3 regions of the Mucilaginibacter sp. GW821-FHT07G05 genome follow, and region 2 is predicted to be linked to each of the others. Evidence: riboswitches for the same ligand, from Rfam matches in the RefSeq annotation. Region 2 holds a riboswitch; each other region holds the start of a gene.

Evidence for each region. A riboswitch is a leader RNA that binds a small molecule or an ion and turns the genes downstream of it on or off. The one in region 2 is predicted to bind S-adenosylmethionine.
Region 1: linked by a shared signal. The riboswitch ahead of AC07NA_RS23405 (cysteine desulfurase family protein) and the one ahead of AC07NA_RS14710 (protein-disulfide reductase DsbD N-terminal domain-containing protein) in region 2 are both predicted to bind S-adenosylmethionine.
Region 3: linked by a shared signal. The riboswitch ahead of AC07NA_RS03300 (O-acetylhomoserine aminocarboxypropyltransferase/cysteine synthase family protein) and the one ahead of AC07NA_RS14710 (protein-disulfide reductase DsbD N-terminal domain-containing protein) in region 2 are both predicted to bind S-adenosylmethionine.

Annotation. Positions count from the first base shown of each region.
Region 1 is NZ_JBWKQC010000012.1:38,535-46,608, reverse strand. Features, by position in the region: gene AC07NA_RS23420 (superoxide dismutase) at 1-603, opposite strand, end outside; tRNA gene AC07NA_RS23415 (tRNA-Cys) at 715-785, opposite strand; gene AC07NA_RS23410 (peroxiredoxin) at 898-1,533, opposite strand; gene AC07NA_RS23405 (cysteine desulfurase family protein) at 1,574-2,710, opposite strand; SAM riboswitch class I at 2,816-2,930, opposite strand; gene AC07NA_RS23400 (TIGR03364 family FAD-dependent oxidoreductase) at 3,112-4,236, opposite strand; gene AC07NA_RS23395 (DUF5690 family protein) at 4,233-5,543, opposite strand; gene AC07NA_RS23390 (HAD-IA family hydrolase) at 5,545-6,234, opposite strand; gene AC07NA_RS23385 (helix-turn-helix domain-containing protein) at 6,337-6,915, opposite strand; gene AC07NA_RS23380 (3'-5' exonuclease) at 7,296-7,997, shown strand; gene AC07NA_RS23375 (DUF294 nucleotidyltransferase-like domain-containing protein) at 7,994-8,074, shown strand, end outside.
Region 2 is NZ_JBWKQC010000005.1:227,715-235,788, reverse strand. Features, by position in the region: gene AC07NA_RS14730 (TonB-dependent receptor) at 1-658, shown strand, start outside; gene AC07NA_RS14725 (RagB/SusD family nutrient uptake outer membrane protein) at 708-2,597, shown strand; gene AC07NA_RS14720 (DUF5000 domain-containing lipoprotein) at 2,635-3,819, shown strand; gene AC07NA_RS14715 (DUF4998 domain-containing protein) at 3,850-4,965, shown strand; SAM riboswitch class I at 5,131-5,244, shown strand; gene AC07NA_RS14710 (protein-disulfide reductase DsbD N-terminal domain-containing protein) at 5,341-5,787, shown strand; SAM riboswitch class I at 6,326-6,441, shown strand; gene AC07NA_RS14705 (peroxiredoxin family protein) at 6,691-8,013, shown strand; gene AC07NA_RS14700 (peroxiredoxin family protein) at 8,041-8,074, shown strand, end outside.
Region 3 is NZ_JBWKQC010000001.1:786,464-794,537, forward strand. Features, by position in the region: gene AC07NA_RS03265 (sulfate adenylyltransferase subunit 1) at 1-326, shown strand, start outside; gene AC07NA_RS03270 (hypothetical protein) at 605-1,063, opposite strand; gene AC07NA_RS03275 (menaquinone biosynthetic enzyme MqnA/MqnD family protein) at 1,349-2,098, opposite strand; gene AC07NA_RS03280 (histidine phosphatase family protein) at 2,110-2,730, opposite strand; gene mqnE (aminofutalosine synthase MqnE) at 2,855-4,048, opposite strand; gene AC07NA_RS03290 (hypothetical protein) at 4,108-4,521, opposite strand; gene AC07NA_RS03295 (trans-sulfuration enzyme family protein) at 4,632-5,753, shown strand; SAM riboswitch class I at 5,860-5,970, shown strand; gene AC07NA_RS03300 (O-acetylhomoserine aminocarboxypropyltransferase/cysteine synthase family protein) at 6,209-7,534, shown strand; gene AC07NA_RS03305 (homoserine O-acetyltransferase family protein) at 7,601-8,074, shown strand, end outside.

The sequences.
Region 1 (8,074 bases), on a different contig from region 2:
CGCTAAAAGCGGCGTGCCTTTTACTTCGGCATTGTCAAATAGCGGGTTATCCTGGTTAGCGGTTGAAGTTACTTTCAGCTTGCCGCCATCATTAACCAACCATGCCCAACCCGAACCAAAACGTTTGGTAGCGGCATCATTAAATTCGGCCTTAAACTTATCAAGCGAACCGAATGAAGCAGTGATAGCATCAGCCAGTTTGCCGCTTGGGCCTGCACCACCCGGTGCACGCAGGCTTAACCAAAAGAAGTTATGGTTCCAGGCGCCGCCTGCATTGTTACGTGCTTTTGCTGATAATTTTGAAGCATTGGCAAAAAATTCCTTTTCGGTAGTGTAGGGTATCTTTTCGGCAACTATGGCATCGTTTACATTTTTAATGTAAGCGGTGTGGTGCTTGGTATAATGTATTTCGTTGGTTAAAGCATCGATGCTTGGCTCCAGATCGGCATATTTAAATGGCAATGCCACCTGTGTAAATTTAAAAGGCTCGGCACCTGCTAATGCATCGGCGGCAAACGCGCCTTTGGCCTGTAAACCTACCGCTATTGCCGCTGTAGCGGTTAAACTTGTTTGTATGAATTTTCGGCGACTTTTATTTTCCATGTCTTTTATTGATATGATGTATTTCGAACTGCAATTTATAAGATAAAGTATTCATATTCTCAACAATTACCTTATGCAACGGTTTTTTGACATTGCAAGTAATTTTTACAGACGTCGCGGGCAGATTCGAACTGCCGTATAAGGTTTTGCAGACCCCCACCTCTCCTCTCGGTCACGCGACTATTTTGTGTTATTGAGTGATTTGGTGAATGAGTGATTGAGTGGGCATGATAACTAATTAACCTACAATGTTGTTATCACATCCTGCACTCATTCATCAAATTGCTCAATAAATTATTTGTTGGGTTGCGGTGTTAAGCGCAAATAAGGTTTAACCTGGGTAAAACCTTTAGGAAATTTGGCCGGGATATCTTCCGTCTTAATTGCGGGTACCACCACCACGTCCTCGCCTTCTTTCCAGTCGGCAGGTGTGGCTACGCTGTAATTGGCGGTTAGCTGTAATGAATCTATCACCCGTAATATTTCCTGGAAATTTCTTCCTGTTGATGCCGGGTAAGTAATGATCAGTTTAATGGTTTTATCGGGCGCTATGATGAACAATGACCTTACCGTTGCGGTTAGCGATGCATTCGGGTGAATCATATCATAAACCTCGGCTATTTCGCGGTGCTCATCTGCTATGATCGGGAAGTTCACTTCCACATTCTGGGTTTCGTTAATGTCCTGTATCCAGCCTTTATGTGATTCTACTCCGTCAACACTCAGGGCAACTACCTTTACATCACGTTTATCAAACTCATCTTTCAATGATGCCGTGCGGCCAAGCTCGGTAGTACACACAGGTGTATAGTCCGCAGGGTGCGAGAATAGCACGCCCCAGCTGTCGCCTAAAAATTCGTAAAAATCTATTTCGCCTAATGATGTTTGCGCCGTAAAGTTGGGCGCTTTGTCTCCTAATCGTAAACTCATGGTGATTATGTATTTATGTTGTTATTTGTATCCTAATTAATTATGCTGCAACCGAATCATAAACCGCTGCTAACACGCTTACTGCATGGTCAATTTCGGCAGCGGTATTGTATTTACTGAACGAGAAACGAATGGTGTTCCTCGATGCATCGGCATTAATGGCCTGTAATACATGCGATGCCGAGCCGGTAGAGCAGGCGCTGCCGCCCGATACCGAGATGTTGTTTTGATCGAGATAAGCTAACAGATCGAAAGCGTTGGCGTTAACCGGCAAGCTCGCGCTTAGCACAGTGTAAAGACTTTTATCTGCAATGGCCGAATTACCATTGAAATATACATCGCCAACCTGTTCCTGTAGTTTATAGATCATCCTGTTTTTTAATGTTTGTATATATTTTTGATGCTCATCAATATCGCGGTAAGCTATTTCCAGCGCTTTTGCCAGGCCAATTATACCGTGAATATTCTCGGTACCTGCCCTTAATTTGCGTTCCTGCGAGCCGCCGTGCAACAACCTCGAAAGTTGTACACCATCGCGACAGTAAAGAAACCCTACCCCTTTTGGCCCATGAAACTTATGTGCCGAAGCTGCTAAAAAATGTGTTTTTAGTTTTGACAGATCGTGGCGGTAATGCCCGATGGTTTGAACCGTATCTGAATGAAAAATTGCTCCGTAGCTACAACAGACCTCGCCTATCAATTCGATATCGTTCAGGTTGCCAATTTCGTTATTGGCATGCATTACCGATACCAGCGAGCGTGTATTGTTTTGCAATAAGGTTTCGAGGTGATCGATATCAAGGTTACCCCTGCTATCTATATTGATGAAGCTTAATTTTATTTCGCCTTGTTTTTGCAGTTCTTCCAGCGTGTGCAGTACCGCATGGTGTTCAAAAGGCGTAGTGATAACGTGTTTTATTTGGTGAGAACGTACGCTTGATAGTATGGCCGTGTTATCGGCCTCGGTACCACCACTTGTAAAGATGATCTCGTTCGGCGACGCGTTCAGTAAACCTGCAATGGTTTGCCTTGCCTGCTCAATAGCACTTTTTACCTGCCTGCCATGCTCATGATGCGACGAAGGATTTCCGAAAAATTCGAGTAAGTAAGGGGTGATGGTGGTAAATACCTCGCTATCAAGTTGAGTGGTTGCGGCGTTATCAAGGTAAATTCTCATTTTGTTTCTCTTTTTATAAATCGTTAACAGTTATGTTTTTGTATCGACTTATCCGGAAAAGAGGCAAAAAAGAAAAGCTGCTGAGCGAGTCTTAAAATATTTGTCATCTTATCTTCCTCCTTTGTGGCGGAGCAGGAATTAGCACCTTTTACAAGCTCAAGAGCCGGTACAGGTTGCTAAGACGTCATAGGGCCTTTCCCTCTGTCTTTCTGGATAAGTATAATAAAGAACAATTATTATGATGCAAACATACACATTTAAACTACTATTCACATAGATTTTATAGTTTTTATTTGAAATAAATTATTTATCACTGATTTACAGCGAAATAAAAATGCGCCCGGTAGTTAAACCAGACGCATTTTTCTCTATTTAGGTTATTGAAAAGCTCAATTAGCAGATCACCTGCCCGCAAAATATTGCTCGCAAAGGCCGAATGACAGTGTCATCCCGTTGCCGCCAACACCGTTGATGATGGTTACACCCGGTTCCGGATCGGTGATAAATTCGGTTTCGCCGTTCATCATTTTTGGGTAGATGCCATGCCACGATTGCAGCAGTTTCCAGTCTTTAAAAGTAGCGAAGGTATGCAGGTAGTCGGTAATTAATTTGTTAATAAATTCCTTATCGAACGGATCGTGCACCAAACCATATTCGTGCGAGTCGCCTATAGTAAGTTCGCCGCCGCCATTTTGCGATACCATTACATGGATGCCCCATTTTAAATGTTCGGCATACTGTTCCTCATAACGCTGCTTAAGCGCAGGTAATGAAGCAGCTATCTGAAAACCTGGATAATGGATCATAGATAAACCACCGCAAAGCGACGGACCTATGCGCCAACCCTCGGGCTGGGTAACCAAACGCATCATTTGCAGTTTACATTTGCTGATATTGGTTTGCAGGAATAATTCGGGATACAGGGTTTCAAAATCGGCACCGCTGCATACAAATATTTCGTCGGCCTCCCAGGTACGTTTACCGGAGTAAACCTTTGGCGCTTCAATTTGGCTTATGGCCGTGTTCCAATGAAACTCAACACCGAATTTACCGGCAAGGTAAGCGGCCACCTGCCCTACCGCTACACGTGACTCAATGATCATTTCTTCGCCGCTCCATAAAGCGCCCTTTAAACCATCCGGGTTTACAGCCGGTGATCTTTTCAGTGCTTCGGCCGGTGTAAGTAAGGCGCAGTCGCGGTCATTTTTGTTGGCTTCCACATAGTCGGCAATTACCTGTAGCTCATCATCATGATAAGCCAAATGCAGCGAGCCAACTTCGTCATGCCAGATATCGGCTTCGGTACAAACCGTTTTCCAGATGCTGCGAGACAGCATGGCCCTTTCAAACATTGGCCCGGTGGCCTGCCCTATTGGCCACACCATACCAAAATTACGTATTGATGCACCCACAGCACGCTCGTTACGTTCAAATACGGTGACTTTATAACCTCGTGTAGCCAGTGCCCTTGTCGTTGCAAGGCCCACTATGCCTGCTCCTATAACTATTGCCGACTTTTGTTTCATACCGTGATGATGTTTAAATTTTTAGCGCTTTTATTACTTTTTCGCGCGCTTTGTAAAAAATATATTAATGACATTACCGCGCTTACGCCGCCAACTATGGCAACAATCAGAACGCCTTCCTTAAAAAACGCGCCCCAGCTAATGGTAGGCCTGCCCAGTTCTTTGATGAGTAGTACGCTTACGCTGCCTAAATATCCGGCGGCATCGGCTATGTACATCACAAAACCGACGTTGCTTCGGTATTTGAATGAAGCGATCATCCGCTCGAAGAAAATGGCATTGTAGGGTACATAACCCAGGTATAAACCTAACCCGGCCATGGTCATCCAAGTTATTGGGCTGATGGCTTCCAGATCAAACAATATGGTTGACACGCCTACCAGCACACAACCGCCGATGATCATGAGGTGAATAACGCTGAATGCCCGTAAGTTCTTTTTAATGAGGATGAGTAAGCTCATGGCTACCAGTACAATGACAGAGATAAGCGTATCGATATTGGTATAAATACTGTTGCTTTTCACACCCAGATCAGCCCAGATCTCTACCTCGAAATTATCGCGTACATCGCGCATTATGGTGAGCAGTACGTAAATAATAAGCGTGAGGATAATACCCGGCAAAAAACGCATGATAAATTGCCTGCGTTCGGTGGCGTTCATGGGTGTGCGCTCGGCACGCTGTTGTTTATCTTCTGCGGATGGTTGCGGTATCAGTTCCAAACAAAAAACGAACAGCAGCAGGGGCAGTACAAAAATAGCCCCGGTGATAAACGGCATCCAATATTCGTTTACATGGAACGCGCTAAGCAGCGTACGCCCCACAGTTTTCACAAAACCCGACGCGAATATTAAACTTATAGACATAACGGCTGCCATAAACTCGGTTGAGCGGCGGCCTTCGAGATACCCGAAGACCAACCCCCATATCATACCGAGCGGAAAACCGTTGATAAAAAGAAAAACTATATTGTAAGGTGCAGGTACAAACGCAAAGCCCAACAATGCCAGCCATGATACACCAATGAGCAGCAATATGCTTTGCGCCCGCCTGGCCGGGTTTACTTCGGCAATAAACTTTATACCGTAAAATTTACTAAAGGTGTACCCCACCACCTGCGCTATTACCAGCCAAACCTTATAATCAACATTAAAATAATGCTGACCGGTAAATGTACCCGCCGCAAAAGCCTTGCGGAAAGCGTACATAGAAGTATAAGCCCCAAAAGCAGATACTGCTGCCATTACCGATAATAAAGCGTAAGGCCATCCCGCGACCTTTGCGCGCAAATTGTTAATGATACTCATTTTATTTGGCGCTAACTATGTCAATAACTTGTGCTATATCGTCAATTATATGGGTTGGATGGTAGGCTTCCAGCTCGGTGCGGGTGAATGTGCCGGTGGTTATGCCTATTACATATTTACAACCTGCGTTTTGGCCTTCGCGTACATCAACTTCGGTATCGCCAATTTTGGCTACTTCTTTAGCGGTTTTAATGCCGGCGGCATCCATCATTTTCTGGATCATGTACGGGTGCGGGCGACCAAGCTCTACTTCGTCAGATCCTACCAAATAATCTATCAAACCTTTTTCCTGCCATTGCAGGCGGTTTACTATAGCGTCGGCAATATCGCGCGAGAAACCTGTATTGATACCTACCTGTATATTTTTGGCACGGAGCGCGGCAAAAGTTTCTTCTACATTGGGCAATGGCTCAATACCGGGCGCTTGCCGGTAGTGCAGTATCATTTGCTGTACAAACTCCTTGTGTATTTTGCCTACCAGTTCGGCAGTGATCTTTTCTTCGCGACGCTCGTGCAGGCGCAGCATTTGCCTGATGGCCTGATTTTTTTCGTAGCCCATCAATGGATCGATCAGCTCGACGGGAACCTCGTAACCAAACTTTTTCAGCGCCGCCTGAAAGGCTTTGCTTACATCGTGGTCGTCTTTAACCGTGGTACCGGCTATATCAAATACTACTAATTTTATTGCCATTTATCGCACAAATAAAGTTTAACAATACTAAACTTTGTTTATTAAAATCAAACTAATTTTGTGTTAAAGTATAGTTAAGTATTAATGGCGAAATAAAACCGGCTATTTTTTATCTTCAAAAAAGTAAATCACCAGCATGGTAGCGCCTGTATCGCTAAGGCTGCGTGGTGTATGGGGTATACGGCCGTCGAAAAGCATCGAGTCGCCTTCGTTAAGCGCTATCAGGTCATCATTAAACTGATACTCTACCCTACCCTTTAGTATGTACTTATACTCAAAAGCTTCGGTTTCTACCAACGGACGATTAGCATCGGGAGTTAACTCCAATATAACGATATCGATGGTTGATTGCTGTATAGATTGTGTGAAGATACGCTGGTAACTGAAGCCATTGGCATGCTCCTTCTCAAAATGATCATAATCTTCCTTACGTTTTATAAGTATAGGCTGCTGATTATCTTTTGAGCGGATATCTTTAAAGAACTCGTTCAAATCTATATCCAACGATTTAATAATATCTATCAATACTATTAATGATGGTATAGTACGGCTGTTCTCAATTTGTGAAATAAGTCCCTTACTTACATTGGCCCTTATGGCAAGTTCCTGTACGGTTATATTCTTTTCGCGACGACGTTCTTTTATTCGGTTACTTATCTGTAGCAGGATATCCTCTTCCATTGGTATAAGGTAGTTTTAAAAGTTACAAAGTAACTAATAAGCAAGTGCATTAGAAATAGGTTAACGGGTTAATATCTTTTAAACAAAAAAGCAACGGATGTTTATGAAGATATAAAAACCTGAATTCCAAACAGTTTAATAAAAACCTAACATACTGTTAGCCGCTCACCAATAGCACAATGTTACAAACACTTAATGTTTTCATAATATGGTTATCCTATTTTATGTATAAAAATATAACGGCAATCGCTTTATATCAAAAAAATCAAAGTCGCGGTAGCATAATAGTTACCGCGACTTTTTTGTGTGGTTTGCTGATAAAAGGTAAATTATTGTAAATTCACTGCCTAAACCTGCCGTATGGCCAAACCTGCTATTTTGTGAGTGATTATTTTTTGTTTATTGATACCGAAGCTTCCGGGTTGCCCAAAAACTGGTCGGTGCCTTATACGGCCGTCGATAACTGGCCTCACGCGGTTCAGGTTTCATGGATAATTTATAATCACGATCGTGAGGAGATAAAACGGCAGGATCATTATATCCGCAATACTGATTTCGAGATCAGCGAATCGGCCTTGCGCGTGCATGGCATCACCGATGAGTACCTTGCCCAACATGGCAAAAGCCGCAGCGAGGTGATGAATTTACTGGTGAACGATATGCTAAGGTTCAGGCCAATGGTTATAGGCCATTTTATCAAGCTCGATTATTATGTGATCAGCGCCGACCTTCACCGTGCAGGCATTGATAATCCATTGCACACTCTCCCCGTTTTTTGCACTATGCTGGCTTCAAAATACCTGGCCCGCAATCCCATGCCACGACAGCTGCGATTAGATGAATTATACAGGGTACTTTTTTACAAAGAACTGGAAGGCCAGCATAATGCGCTGGTGGATACCGAGGCTACCGCGGAATGCTATTTTGAACTGCTTAACCGCGGCGAAATAACCTCAAAACTTATTGATGAGCAAAACGCGGAAGCTGCTAAATGGCGAAATCCTACAGGTAAAAATACAGGTTGCGTATTACCTGCGTTATTAGTAGTATTGATAGGCATTTTAATCTTTTATCTGGTATGAATGAACGATTGGAATTTCTTAAGAGCGTAACACCGTTTAACCTGCTCCCCGAAGATACGCTGCTGCAAGTGGCCGAC
Region 2 (8,074 bases):
CATTTTTCAGGAATACGGATACCTTGCCGAGCGTTTATTTGTTGACGATGCCGAAGCTGCCAACTCACCAAAACAAAATTTTGGCCCGTATGGCGGTGGCGATATAAAGTATACCGATGTAAACCGCGACGGGCAGATCACTGAGGCCGACCGCGTACCGATCGGTAACCCGCGCTTACCGGAAATTGTTTACGGATTTGGATTTTCAAGCGGTTACAAAAACTTCGATTTTTCTGCTTTCTTCCAGGGCCTGTCAAACGAATCTTTCTGGATCGATGCCAACAGCACTTCACCGTTTAACAACCAAACCCAGTTATTAAAGGCCTATGCCGATAGTCACTGGTCGGAAGATTCGCGTAATGTTTACGCGCTTTGGCCAAGGTTAAGCCCGGATATCAATAATAACAATAACCAAACAAGTACATGGTTTATGCGCGATGGTTCCTTTTTGCGGTTGAAGCAAGTTGAACTGGGCTACAGGATTCCGCAAGCTGTACAAAAGGCATTGCACCTGTCAAGCTTCCGCATTTACGTAAACGCGAGTAACCTGCTCAACTTCAGCAATTTTAAGCTATGGGATGTTGAAATGGGTGGCGATGGCCTTGGTTATCCTATTCAGCGGGTGTTCAACCTTGGTTTAAATGTGTCAATAAGGTAATTGTTAGAGGCAAAAATTTATATCTGATAAATTCATAAACATACATATTATGAGAAAATATATTAAGATCGGAGCTTTCGCATTGTGCTGCTTGCTGGCAGTATTAACTTCTTGCAGGAAGTTTCTTGATGTGGTTCCTGATAACGTGGCTACTATAGATAACGCCTTTACAATGCGTACCCAGGCCATGAAATTTTTATTTACCTGTTATTCCTTTATGCCCCGTAACGGACAATTAGGAGATGACCCGGCTATGGTAGGCGGCGATGAACTGTGGGAAATACCGGAGCGAGGAGCCTATTTGGATATGGCCAAAGGCTTTCAAAGTAAAGTTGGCCCGTTAGGCGATAGGTTTCAGTCGATGTACCAGGGCATCAGGGATTGTAATATTTTCCTCGAAAACATTGCGAAAGTGCCTGATATGCAGGAAGAGGAAAAGATCCGCTGGATCTCTGAAGTGAAATTTCTTAAGGCCTACTATCATTTTATATTGGTAAGAATGTACGGCCCTATTCCTGTTATCAAAAACAACCTGCCAATTTCGGCCGATGTTAACCAGGTAAAGGTGGTGCGCGATCCGGTGGATTCTTGCTTTCATTATATAGCGCAACTGCTTAACGAGGCAGCGCCGGGCTTGCCATTAAATATTATTAGTCCTGCTACCGAAGCCGGTCGTATTACCCGCCCTATAGCTTTATCATTAAGGGCAAAGGTGTTGGTTACAGCAGCCAGCCCTTTATTTAATGGAAATACAGATCAGGGTAGTTTGAAAAACCACGATGGAACGCAGCTGTTTAACACTACTTTTTCAAAAACTAAATGGGATACGGCAGCTACGGCTTGTAAAAGGGCTATAGATGTTTGTGATGAGGCCGGTATAAAATTGTATATATACAACCCGGCATTTCAGCAATATAAGCTTACCGATACTATTAATACGCAGCTAAGTATCAGAAACGCTGTAGCCGAAAAGTGGAACAGCGAGATCATTTGGGCGAATACACAATCTAACACCGCCGATCTGCAAAGGCTGATCTCCAATTGGTGGGATCCTCGCTACCTTGACGGTGTAATTACGAGGGGCGAACTATCGCCGCCTTTAAAAATTGCTGAGATGTTTTACACCGGCCATGGTGTGCCAATCAATGAAGATAAAACCTGGAATTATAGCGGGCGTTATGCCTTACGCACCGCAGAGGAGGCTGATAAATTGTATATACGTAAAGGCTATACCACGGTAGGGCTACACTTTGACAGGGAGCCGAGATTTTACGCCGATCTTGGTTTTGATGGTGCCGTTTATTACGGGCAGGGACGCTTTGATGACAGCAAAAACCTTGATCTGTTTTACCTCGAAGGCAAATTTAAACAACGCAATGGTAAAGGTAAATACGGTTATAATACCGTAACCGGGTATAATCTTAAAAAGCTGATCAATTTCCAAAATACCATTAACTCCAATAATGATTATTCTGTTGTTGACTACCCGTACCCAATAATGCGTCTGGCCGATCTTTATTTATTATATGCCGAAGCGGTGAACGAATCGGCAGGGCCGTCGGCTGAAGCGAATAAGTATATCGATTTGGTTAGGAAACGTGCAGGCTTAGGCACTGTAGCGTCATCTTGGACAAATTTTTCTACCAACCCGGTGAAATATCTTAACCAGGACGGTTTGCGCGAGATCATTCAACAGGAACGCCTGATTGAGCTGTCTTTCGAATCGCAGCGATTGTGGGATCTTCGCCGCTGGAAAAAATCGGCAGATGTGTTAAATGACCAGATCAGGGGTTGGGATATGTCGCAAACCACGCCCGAATCCTATTATCGTATCACGGTACTCTACAACCAAACATTTGGTATAAAAGATTATTTCTGGCCAATTTCTGAAGGCAACATGACAGCTAATACAAACCTGGTTCAAAACTTAGGCTGGTAGCCCGTCATCTCAATTGATCAATAATTAAAGAGCAAAAATGAAAAAGATATATTTTATAGGAGGATTGATAGCCGCGCTGATATGGTACGGTTGTTCAAAAGAAGGCAGGTTAGATTTTGTTGATGCCGATTTGCCTGCTCCGGGCCAGGTAGTTGACGTAAAGGTTAATGCAACCCCGGGTGGTGGTATATTAACTTATAAACTCCCGGCAGATGCCAACTTATCATACGTTAAAGCCATATATGAAATACAGCCCGGTGTATTCAGGGAAGCGAAATCATCGAGGTATACAGATACATTAAAACTGGTAGGCTTCGGCGATTCGTTAACACATGCCGTAAAGATATACAGCGTAGGCAGCAACGAAAAGGAATCGGAGCCGCTTTTGGTGAATGTTACCCCCAAAACACCGCCGGTTAAGTCGGTACTTAAGGCTGCGGTTTTTGAAGAAACTTTCGGCGGTGTAAGCATCGCTTTTAAAAACCCGAACAAGGCCGACTTTTCCGTGGTGATACTGCGCGATACTACCGGCAACAACGACTGGGTAACCGTACGTACTTTTTATACAGCAGCTGTTACCGGCAACTTTGCAGCCCGTGGTTTCGAATCTAAGCCTCAAAAGTTCGCGGTGTTTTTCCGCGACCGCTGGAATAATAAGTCGGATACTTTAATCAAAACACTTACACCTAAGTTTGAAATTGAAATCCCTAAAAATACCTTCAGCAAACTGGTGCTCCCTACAGATCAGACCCAACTTGCCGATCCGGGTTATAATATCGAGAATATTTGGAATGGCTTGGCCGACAGGAGACTTTACGCGTCGTCAAACGCTTCATCACTTCCGCAATGGATCACTATTGATCTGGGTAAAAAGGTGCTGTTGAGCCGGTTTAAGCAATGGATGGAATCAAACGACCATTGTTATACAGGTTCAGGTTTAAAGATCTTCGAGTTATGGGGCTCAAATTCTCCCGACCCCGATGGAGGTTGGACACAATGGACCTTGCTGGGTAAATTTGAAACCTTAAAACCATCGGGCCTGCCACTGGGGCAAAAAACGAGTGAAGATGTCAACTATGCAACCAACCTTGGCTGCGATTTTAACTTTGATATTCAACCGCCTGCTGTACGGTACCTCCGCTTAAAATCATTAGAAACGTATAGCAGTCCCGGCCAGGTGGTAATAATGGAGATGGCTTTCTTTGGCCAAATTGTACAATAGCTATTTAATTAATTATCATAAAATAATATTATGAAAAGGATATTCTATGTCGGGATCATACTGATCTTTACGATGTGCATTGTTTCAGCTTGCCGTAAAATGGAAGAAAGCTACAAGCAATATGTAGTTCCGGGAGGGTTAACTTATGCCGGGAAAGCGACCTCACCTAAGGCCTATTCGGGCTTGAACAGGGTAAAGATAGCCTGGCTCAGAGGGTCTGATCCATCTGTAATAAAGGCTAAAGTTTACTGGAACAATTTTGCTGATTCCCTGTCTGTTGATATTCCGCCATCGGGCGATACCATAAGTGTTACTATTGAAAATCTGCTTGAAAAAAAGTATACATTCACAATTCGTACTTACGACGGTAAAGGCAATTCATCAATACCGGTTGAAGTAGTAGGCGGATCGTATGGCGAAAAGTACCAGGCACAATTGCTGACAAGGCCCGTAAACTCTAATGTGTTAAACGCTAACGGAACGCTTACCATTGGTTGGGGCGGTGCAGATGAATCCAACGGGGCTTATGCATCAGAAGTTAAATACACGGATGTATCCGGTAAGGAACAACACAAAATATTTTCGGTGAAATCTTTAGTTTCAGAAATACCGGACATGAAACCCAATACCAATTACCAGTTCAGAACCATATTCAGGCCTGATACGTTGAGTATCGATAATTTTTACACTTCATATACCGATGGCAGCGGCCTGTTTTCCTTCAACAAAAAAAGCTGGAAAATAATCAGTTACTCAACCCAGCATTCTGATGGTGATAACGCGGTGATCAATTTTATTGACGGGAACGAAGCAACCCGCTGGCATACATGCGCAGGCTGTTCAAGCTACCCGCACTTTGCTACCATAGATATGGGGGTAGAACGAACCATTACCCAGTTTGGCGTTTGGCGCACCACATTTGAAACAGGCGGAGACGACCGCGGGCCGGATAAATTTGATTTTTTAACCAGTGTGGATAATGTAACATGGGTAAACCAGGGTTCATTCAATTTTAACCGTTTAATAAATGGCGAACAAAAATATTTACTTCCTAATAAACCAAAGGCAAGGTACTTTAAGTTTGTAGGCACCCAAGGCCCGCAAAGCTATATGGTGATGGGGGAGATAAGCACTTACGGATTGTAACACCACTTAAAAATTAGCATAAAAAGCTCCGCTGAGATTCTTCTTCGCGGGGCTTTTTTTATTGGTTATTATGTGCTTTTGATATTAATTATAAAAAATTCTATAAATTCTATGGATATTATAGTTTATATCATATATTTGTATCAGATAACACGTTCTTTATAGTACTTATCCAGAAAGACAGAGGGAAAGGCCCTATGATGTCTTAGCAACCTGTACATCCTCATATATGTAAAAGGTGCTAACTCCTGCTTCGCGATATGCGGAGATAGATAAGATAAAAAGATTTCCAGATACATAGCTGTCTCTTTTTGCCTCTCAGGATAAGTCAAATACCAGGAACATTAATTTGACATACAAAGCAGCTATACAAGCATGAAAAAAATATACTTATTATCATTTATACTCTTACTAAGCTTTGGCGCTTACAGCCAGATACAGGAACCTGTTAAATGGGCTTACGCAGCGAAAAAAACGGGCAATAACGAGGCCGTAATATTTGTTAAGGCTACTATTGATAAAGGCTGGCACATTTACTCGCAAAACATTGCCGAAGGCGGGCCAACTAAAACAGAACTGAAGTTCGCCGCGTCGGCAGATATTTCGCTGGTAGGTAAACCATCCGAGCCAAAACCCATTAAAAAGTTTGAAAAGTACTTTGGGGTGAACGTTGCCTATTTTGAAAAGCAGGTAATATTTCAGCAAAAAATAAAGCTTAATAAAAGTAACCCGGTAGTAAAAGGCACTATCACATTTTTAGCGTGCAGCAATAAAGAGTGCCTGCCGCCTGAGGATATTGAATTTACCGTAGCGGTAAAATAATACACCCGTAATAAAAAAAAATACTGCTATAATAATTATAGCTAAACCTTACACATATATCAATATACCACCGATTGATTTATAAATAGGAGGGAACAGTGCAACACCCGTGAAGCTGACCGAACAGGAAAGGCAGTGGGTTTAAATCTGATCCTGACAAACTGAAATTAAATTTATAAAGAAATGAAGAACGGTATTTTTGATGGCCAAACCGCATTGCGCAACTTAAACAGCTATTGCTTAGCAGTTTTACCCGGTTGCTGCTGTTGTAATTAAAGATTTTTTACCTGTCTGTTAACCCGGATACCGCCTTGAAAAACAAGACCGGCATCCTGGCTGTAAAGAGGTATTGCTTTATGCAATGGTGGTAATTTCATTCAGCTTGCTTTTCCGAACAGTCCAGGATGCCAGTCATCCATATTTAAACAATATATCAAACTAAATAAAAATAAATACTACTAATTCTATAGATAAACTTGTATTATTGATTTTTATTGTTACCTTTACGCCATCTAATTAACCCCACCATTAATTAGTTGATTTATAAAGAAGAAGGGAGAGGAAGTCTCGATGATCTTCTAGCAACTTTTCATTCAGTAATGAAATAAGTGCTTTACTTTTTTCCGAAGGGATGTTCCTCCGGAAATATAAATTAACTAGTGTTATGCAAAATTTGAATTATCTCTTTTTAGCCAAACAATCAAGCGCAACCACCGTGCGATGTTGTTGTATGTGCATGTAGTTCCCCGGGGTTTCTCCGCATAAAATTTATCGGAATTATTTACCGTGAGCTGTAGCTGTTTAGCTGCGGGTAAGGGATTGCTTATGCCTCAAATTTAAGCACACTACTTAATGTTCAATTAAGCAGTAAACAAAATTTAACAACTATAAATCACACAAAAAATGAACTTCAAAAATTATCTATCTAAAGCAAAATACCTTTCATTGGGATTGTTGCTAAGTGGCGCAGCGTTAGCCGGCGATAAAAATCCGCCTGCAAAATTTATTAAAGAAGGTGTTTGGCGCGGTGTATTCACCGTGAGCGAATCGCAAGTGCCCTTCAACTTCGAGCTGAAAGGTAAAGATGCCGAGCATGCCGTATTTACCTTGTTAAACGGTTCACGCCGCGATAACTTCCACGTGCAGCTGCTGGGTAAAGATTCGGTATTTATCAAAATGAATACTTATGACGCGGCCCTCGTTGCCAAAATAAATGATGACGGTACCTTAAGCGGCGAATACCGCAGCCTGGTGCCTAACTTCCGTGGTAACGCGTTGCCTTTTACAGCCGAGCATGGTAAAACTTATCGCTTTGTAGAGCCAGGTAAAGATGTAGCCCCTACAGCAGATCTTACCGGTAAATGGGAGCTTAAATTATACAGTAAAGAGGCTGTACCTGCTTCAATAGCCCTGTTAAAACAAAAAGGCAACAAACTTACCGGTGTGGTAATGACGGTGGTAGGCGATAGCCGCGAAATTGAAGGTACTATACAAGGTAACGAGTTCGCGCTATCGGGCTTTACCGGCCCAAGCCCTTTTATTATTAAAGGAAAAATAAACGATGACGGTACATTATCTGGCGAAGAAGGCTTCGGGATATACAAAAACCTGAAGTTTGACGCTACCAAAAACAACGATGTTGAACTGCCCGATCCTTATAAACTTACTTTTTTAAAAGAAGGCTACAAAAAGCTTGATTTTACCTTCCCCGATCTGAACGGTAAGCAGGTATCGTTAAGCGATAATAAATACAAAGGCAAGGTAGTGATTGTTGAAATTATTGGCACCTGGTGCCCTAACTGTACAGATCAAACCGTGTTTTTGTCGCCATGGTTCAACAAAAATAAAAAACGTGGTGTAGAAGCTATCGCTATCGGCTTTGAGCAAAAAGACAGCCTGGAGTATGCAAAATATACTTTAGGTAAGCTGCGCGATAAGTACAATATCGGTTACGATATTCTGTTTGGTGGCCTGGCCGATAAAAAACTGGTAGCTCAAAAACTGCCTGCGCTTAACAAATTCATCGCTTTCCCTACCACAATAATTATTGACCGTAAGGGCGATGTACGTGAAATATACACAGGCTACACCGGCACGGTAACAGGCAAATACTTTGACGATTACGAAAAGAAATTCAACAAAGTACTGGATGCCTTAATAGCCGAACCGGCACCGGAAAACGCGGCCAATACGCAGGATGCAGGTAACACAGTACAAGGTAAATAACAAACCGACCTCATATAAACAACCATTATGAAAACAATTAAATTTTTAAAAGGCACCGCGC
Region 3 (8,074 bases), on a different contig from region 2:
AGGTATCTCAATTAATTGAGGCCGACCTTTGTTGGATGGATACCCGCGCGCTTGATACCTCACATACCTACTTTATACAGCACAATAGCAAAGTAACCCGCTGCCGCATACAAGAGGTGTTGCACAAAATAAATATCAATACGCTCGAAAAACAATACGACGAAGATTTTAAGCTGAACGATATCGGCCGAATCATCATCAAAACAGCAGATCCGTTAGCGTTTGATCTTTACCAGGATAACAAAGCCAATGGTGGCGCTATATTGGTAGACAGCCGTACCAACCTAACCGTAGGCGCGCTAATGCTAAGGGCTAACGCTGATTAAGAAATAAACTCACGTCCATTGAGAATTAAAATTCTTTTTGGACTTTGAAGGTAAAATGACGATGGCTCACACCCACTCTCCACTGTCATGCTGAGGAACGAAGCATCTATCGCAAATAAGCATAGCGAAGAAGATTCTTCAAACGTTCAGAATGACAGTTTTTTTAACACGTCATAGGTAGGTATCGCAATTGACGCGCATTTCATTAACCTTCAAAAACAAAAAAGGCTGTCACCAATTGGTGACAGCCTTTTTGCTGTAATTTTATGAGGTTGTTATTATCTTACTTGTTTGAAGAAATAAACTGCTGAAGTTGGGCTAACCCTAACTAACAATTCTTCTTTGTCATTTTTCAGATCAACAAAATGCTCGGTTGATTCGTCGTTGCTCATTTCAATAACTGAACTTACTACGTAACCTTTGTATTTGTTAGCAATTTCTTTTTGTGCCCTTGCAGATACTTTTTTGTACTCAACAGCTTGGGTAGTACCTAAAAAGTCGCCTTGTAAGTTGTAGAAAGCAGTCTTTTTAACGCCATCAACTACAAACTCAGCTTTTTGGCAATTTGAGTTTACAGTCCATTTTACATTTTTAGCATCGCTAAAGTCAGCATTGAACTGGTTTAATACAGCGTAAGAAACTTCGTCTTCTTTGTCTGCTGCTTTTGTTTTATCGGCAGCATATACACCTGTTACTAATAGTCCGATGATTGCTGGTATAATTAATAATTTTTTCATTGTCTTAAATTTTAAATCCATAACAAAGATAAGGCAACGTTATCAATAACGTAAATAAAATTGAATTTTTATAAAAATATCATAACACAATGGGTTTAATTTTCAATTTTGAAAAATATTTCACTTTACATAGTTTATTTTTTACAATATCGTAAAAAAAGAAGGCTTTACTTATTGTATTTTATACACTAAGTAAAGCCTTCTATGTAACAAACTGAATATAAATAACCGTTTTAGCAACATATCTATTGATAATTACAAAAAGTAACTATCAATAGTATCTAATTACTTATCAAGTTGTTTTATATAATTATGGAAAAGGTGCAGTGCCCGCTCCTTATTATCGGTAAGTTCGAAGTCAATCTTGTGCATCAGGTAATCTTCCACATCAAAATCATCACGTTTAGGCATTTGTTTAAATAGTTCGGCCCTGTTATTCAAACCAAGCTTCAGCGCCTGGTTAAATTCGTCCATAAAATCTTTCGGTATGTTTTTGTTGGCAACCCAAGCAGCAAACACAAATGGTAATCCGCTAAAGTTCAGCCACTCTTCGGCAAGGTCATATACATAAGGGTACTGTTCCTTTTTACCAAAGGTTCTGTCCCCTATTTGTACAAAGGCCGTGTTAGCATCGGTTGATGTAGTATAATCCGCGGCATTGGTAACCAGTTCCGGATTTACCTTCCAGTGATTTTTCAAAAGCACACGGGCCAGGTTATTTGATGAACGCGATTCGGGATCAAGCTGTAAGGTTTTAATATCCTTAGCCTCGCAATTGCTGAATATAAATACCGAATTAACGGCTCCGTTAGCGCCAATGCAATAATCGGATACTATATTCCATACAGGCAGGCTTAAAATAGCGGCTACAGGTATAAGGCCAATATCGGCCTCGTCGTCAATAAGCTTTTGGGCACAGTCCGACGGCATATCCAAACTCAGATCAATTTTGTTGATGATGTTGGAATGTTCTATACCGTAAATAAAGGGTTTGGTGTTAGTATAACTAACTGCAGAAATTCTGATCTTTTTCACAAATACTTAGTTCAGGAAGCCTTCAGGTGCTTCGCATTATTAAAATCGACGATCTCATATTTATCGCCGTCAAATACTACCTTATATAATACAAGGTTTTGGTGCGGGAAATTATCCATCTCAGTCAGCGGGCGGCCGGTAAGCAAACACAGCAGCAAACGCATAGCGCGGCCGTGCATACATATCAATACCGTTTTTTCTTCGGGATGGCTCATGATGGTTTTGATGGCTTCCTCCTGGCGTAGCTTAACATCGTTGGGGCTTTCGCCGCCTTCAAACTTCACGTCGAGGTTTCCGTCCATCCAGTTGCGCATCAAATCTAAAAATGCGGCTTTATTTTCGGGAGTGCTGGGTTTACCTTCCAGTACACCCCATGCCAGCTCATCTAAGCCGGAAAGTTTTTCATAAGGCAAACCCAGATCGATAAACTTTTGGATACTTTGCTGGGTACGCTTAAGTTCAGAAATGTAGATCTTATCAAAGGCTACATCTTTATAAGCGTCAAAAAATTGTTCGGCCTGGTGGCGGCCTTCTTCGTTAAGGTCGGTGTTCATACCCCGGCCCTGTACAATTCCCTGTTTATTAAGATCAGTTTGTCCATGGCGGACAATATATAGTGTTTTTAGTATCATTCTTTTTTTAAGCAGAAAGCTGAAAGGTAAAAGCTGAAAGGTTTAAACCTTATATCTCAAGCACCCTTCAAAATCTTCTTACCTTTTAGCTTTCTGCTTTTATCTTTTGGCTTTCAGCTTCCCCCTAATTAACCACCGGTAACTTATAAAACCTCGGCTTGGCTTCTTCGGCAAACTGAAAATCGTTGTAGTCGGTAACTACATTATATAAGGTATCGCGTTCTATAGGGTATCGGCCTACATTCTTTATCAGCTCAACCACTTCTTTGGTACTCATACCCGGGGTTTGTTCCTCGGCACCTGCCATTGAATAGATCTTGGTAGTATCGTCAAGCGTACCATCAATATCATCTACCCCAAAGTTTAACGATAGCTGCGCCGTAGTACGGCTAATCATGGCCCAATAGGCTTTAATATGATCGAAATTATCCAGATAGATGCGCGCGATGGCGTAGTTACGCAAGTCTTCAATCACGGTTGATTCGGGCACATCCGACATCTGGTTATCCTTATTACGGAATTTCAGCGGAATAAAAGTTTGGAAACCACCTGTTCTATCCTGTAACTGGCGCAGGCGTTCCATGTGATCAACCCGGTGCCAGTATTTTTCGATGTGGCCATACAACATGGTAGCATTCGAGCGCATGCCCAGTTTATGCCATTCCTCGTGTATTTGCAGCCATTGGTCGGCAGTACATTTATCTTTAGCTATCTGATCGCGAATTTCTTCGTGGAAAATTTCGGCACCACCACCCGGCATTGATTCCAGCCCGGCACCCTTCATCAGGGCCATCCCAGTGGCGTAGTCAATTTTAGCTTTCTTAAATATATAGTGATATTCAACAGGCGTTAAAGCCTTTACATGCAGATCGGGACGATGTTCTTTTATACGTCTGAATAATTCGGCATAAAAAGGAACATCGTACTGCGGCAATACACCACCTACAATGTGCACCTCGGTAACAGGCTCGTTATCGTATTTTTTTACGATGTCGAGCATCTCTTCCATAGTATATTCCCAACCATCGGCGCGTTGTTTCAACAACCTCGAATACGAGCAGAATTTGCAATCGTACACACAAAGATTGGTTGGCTCGATATGGAAATTACGGTTAAAATATGTTTTATCGCCGTGCTTTTCTTCGCGAATATAGTTGGCGAGGGTACCTAAATAGCCCAATTCGCCTTTTTCATATAATAAAACACCTTCATCAAAGGTGATACGCTGGTGGTTGAGTACCTTTTGAGCAATGTGTTTTAAATCAGCAGATAAGCTTGGGTCCTGTAATAGTACTTGTAAATTATTGTCAGCTGCCATCTAAAAAACTTTACAGCAAAAATACGTAATTGCTGCATCAGAATATCACAGGCGTGTAACTATTTATCCTTTACGTACTGCACAGCGAAGCCGTCATTAACGTTATCGGCCAAAACAAGCGTATCATTTTTAGCTTTTACGATCACCTGGTCTAACCCACCGTTCTGATATTTAATGATATAAGCCGGATCTTCAGAAAAAATGGTTTTATCCTTGCTAAGCGTAAACGCCGATTGGTTTGTAAGCGAATCGTTACGATAAAAAGTAGCCGTATTATTCCGTTTAAACTCAACCGATGAACGGTAACCTTCAGACTGCGGTGTAATAGTTCTACCCGCAAAGCCTCCCGTTGATTGCACCCATTTCCACTTGCCGTACAGCTTATCGGTGCTAATATTGCCTGCTGTTTTTAAATCTTCTTTATTGCATGATACGGCGCAGATCACCAATATGGAGCATACTAAACTTTTCATAAAAATGGGGTTATGACATTGGGGTTTTAAACTTATTACGGTAATATTATTGTGAACGCTACAATCAAATAAATTAATGTTGCTTAATTTGGGGCATAATTTTCTGCCTTATGAATATCGAAACCATAGCCATACACGCCGGCAACCATAACGACCCAACCACGAAAGCGGTGATACAGCCCATCATCATGTCGACCACATTTGAACGTGGCGAAGATGGCAGTTATCCGGGAGGTTATATATACAGTCGTTCATCCAACCCCAACCGGAGCGCTTTAGAGCAGGTACTTGCTCAACTGGAGGGCGGTGTTGAGGCAGCAGCGTTTTCATCGGGCAATGCCGCGGGCATGGCGGTATTTCAATCGTTACCTGCGGGCACACATATTATATTACCCGATGATATGTACCATGGTTTGCGCAACCAGATCAAAAATCTTTTTGCCGGTATACTGGAGTTCGATTTTATTGATGTGAACAATACCGAATTACTACAACAGCATATAAAATCCAATACTGGTGTAATATGGATAGAAACCCCATCGAACCCGTTATTGAAGCTTACCGATATTAGAAAGGTAGTTGCCATAGCCCATTCCAAAGGTATTAAAGTAGTGTGCGATAATACTTTCGCCACACCTGTATGCCAGCAACCTATCGCATTAGGGGCCGACCTGGTGATGCACTCGGCTACAAAATACTTTGGCGGCCACAGCGACCTGATGGGCGGCGCATTAATTGCCGCTGAAAAAAGCGACTGGTGGTTAAAGATCCGCCAGGTACAGGAAATGGGTGGCGCTATCCCCTCGCCTATGGATTGCTATTACTTGGTACGCAGTATTAAAACGCTGCCTTACCGTGTACGTGGTCATGTAAATAACGCGCAGCTATTAGTACAATTTTTGCAAGACCATCCGAAGGTAGAACGTGTAATGTATCCGGGTTTGCCATCGCACCCACAGCATGATATTGCTAAGGCGCAAATGCTGAGCTTTGGCGGAATGCTGTCTTTTTGCATAAAAGGCAGCGAAGATGATACCCGTAAAGTAGTAAATAGTGTAAAGCTGTTTACACAAGCCACCAGCCTGGGTGGTGTTGAAAGCCTGATAGAACACCGTGCATCGGTAGAAGGGCCCGACACCAAAACGCCCCGAAACCTGCTTAGGGTATCAGTAGGTTTAGAGCATATTGATGATCTTATTGCCGACCTTGAAGCGGCTTTTAACAGTTTTTAAGCATAAATAAAAATAAAATTTGGAGATAAGTATTCAATTAACATATCTTTGAAACATTATTTGGTAGCAAATATTAAGATCATTGTTCCGCCAACCGGCGAATTTTGGTTTATAAAGAAGTGGCGAGAGATCAGGCTCAACAACCCACTGGCAACCCTTCAATTTGAAGAAGGTGCCAATTCCTGGCCCGGAGAATGGATCCCGGGGAATATAAATTAACCACCATGAAAAGTTTAGTACAAGTTAAAGAAAGTAAGATACAACAGGTTACCCCAACCGGCAATTCATTTGCTATTTGTATTTGTATGTGTTGCTGCTGTTGATTCAGTAACACGTTCCCATTTTCATTTTCCTGAAAAATACGCGTGTTGCTCCTATCGGGATGCTATTATCCTGCTTTGCGCACACGGTAAAACAAACTGATCATTTACAAACAATTAAAATCTTAACATATCATGTCTACTACAAATTTAAAATTCGAAACACTACAATTACACGCAGGTCAGGAAGCAGATGCAACAACAGGTTCACGCGCTGTACCTTTATATCAAACTACTTCTTATGTTTTTAACAGTGCCGAGCATGGTGCTAACCTATTCGCGCTGAAAGAGTTTGGCAATATCTATTCCCGCATAATGAACCCCACTACCGATGTTTTTGAAAAACGGGTAGCGGCTTTAGAAGGTGGTGTAGCGGCATTAGCAACAGCATCCGGCCAGGCAGCGCAATTTTTGGCCTTAAATAACATTTTACAGCTTGGCGATAACTTTGTTACCTCGCCATTTTTATACGGAGGCACTTACAACCAGTTTAAAGTAGCCTTTAAACGCATTGGTATCGACGCGCGTTTTGCCAAAGACGATACTGCCGAAAACATAGAAGCCCTTATTGACGATAAAACAAAAGCAATTTACCTCGAAACCATAGGTAATCCGGGTTTTAATATCCCTGATTTTGAAAAGATTGCCGCGGTTGCACAAAAACACGACCTTCCTTTAATAGTAGATAATACTTTCGGCGCTGCCGGATATTTGTTCCGCCCGCTGGAGCATGGCGCACATGTTGTAGTACAATCGGCTACCAAATGGATTGGCGGCCATGGTACAAGCATTGGCGGTGTAATAGTTGATGGTGGTAACTACAACTGGGCCAACGGCAAATATCCTCAATTTACCGAACCGGCCGAAGGTTACCATGGTTTAGTATTTGGCGATGTATTCGGTATTGGCGGTCCGTTTGGTAATATTCAGTTTATTATACGTGCCCGTGTGGAAGGCCTGCGCGATTTCGGTCCGTCGCAATCACCATTCAACTCGTGGTTATTGGTTCAGGGATTAGAAACCCTGTCGTTACGTGTACAACGCCATATTGATAACGCGCTCGAACTGGCCAAATGGTTGGAACAGCATCCTTTGGTAGCCAAAGTAAACTATCCGGGTTTGGCATCATCACCGTATAACGCGCTGGCTAAAAAGTATTTAAAAAACGGATTTGGCGCGGTATTGTCATTTGAGGTAAAAGGCGATAAAGAAAACGCGGGTGCAATAATTGACAGCCTTAAACTGGTGAGCCATGTGGCAAACGTGGGCGACGCGAAAACGCTGATCATACAGCCATCTGCTACTACGCATCAGCAATTGAGTGATGAAGAGCAACTTTCTGCCGGTGTTACGCCTACCCTGTTACGTGTAGCCGTTGGTATTGAACATATTGATGATATTAAAGGCGATTTTGAACAAGCCTTCAATAAAATAAAACAACCCGAAGCCGAATTGGTGTAAACCATTTAGCGCGGGCTATACAAATTAAAAAGTCCCTTCCGTTGGGGAGGGACTTAAATAATATATATGAACACAGAAGTATTTAAGTACACTAAAACATTTAAACTTGAGTCGGGCAGCGAGTTGCATGATCTTGAAATAGGTTTTAATACCTACGGCAAGCTGAACAAAAACAAGGATAATGTGGTTTGGGTGTGCCATGCGTTGACCGCCAATTCCGACGTGCTTGATTGGTGGCAGGGTTTATTCGGTACGGATAACTATTTTAATCCCGAAGAACATTTTATTGTGTGTGCCAATATTTTGGGTTCGCCTTATGGTACTACTAATCCGCTAAGTACAAACCCGGTTACCGGGCAGCCTTATTATTTGGCATTCCCGCAATTTACCATAAGGGATATTGTTAAGGCGCATCAGCTACTGGCTGATTATTTGAATATCGAAGATATCCATATCCTTATCGGTGGTTCATTAGGTGGCCAGCAATCGTTAGAATGGTCGATTATTGAGCCGGAGCGTATCAAAAATCTGATACTGATA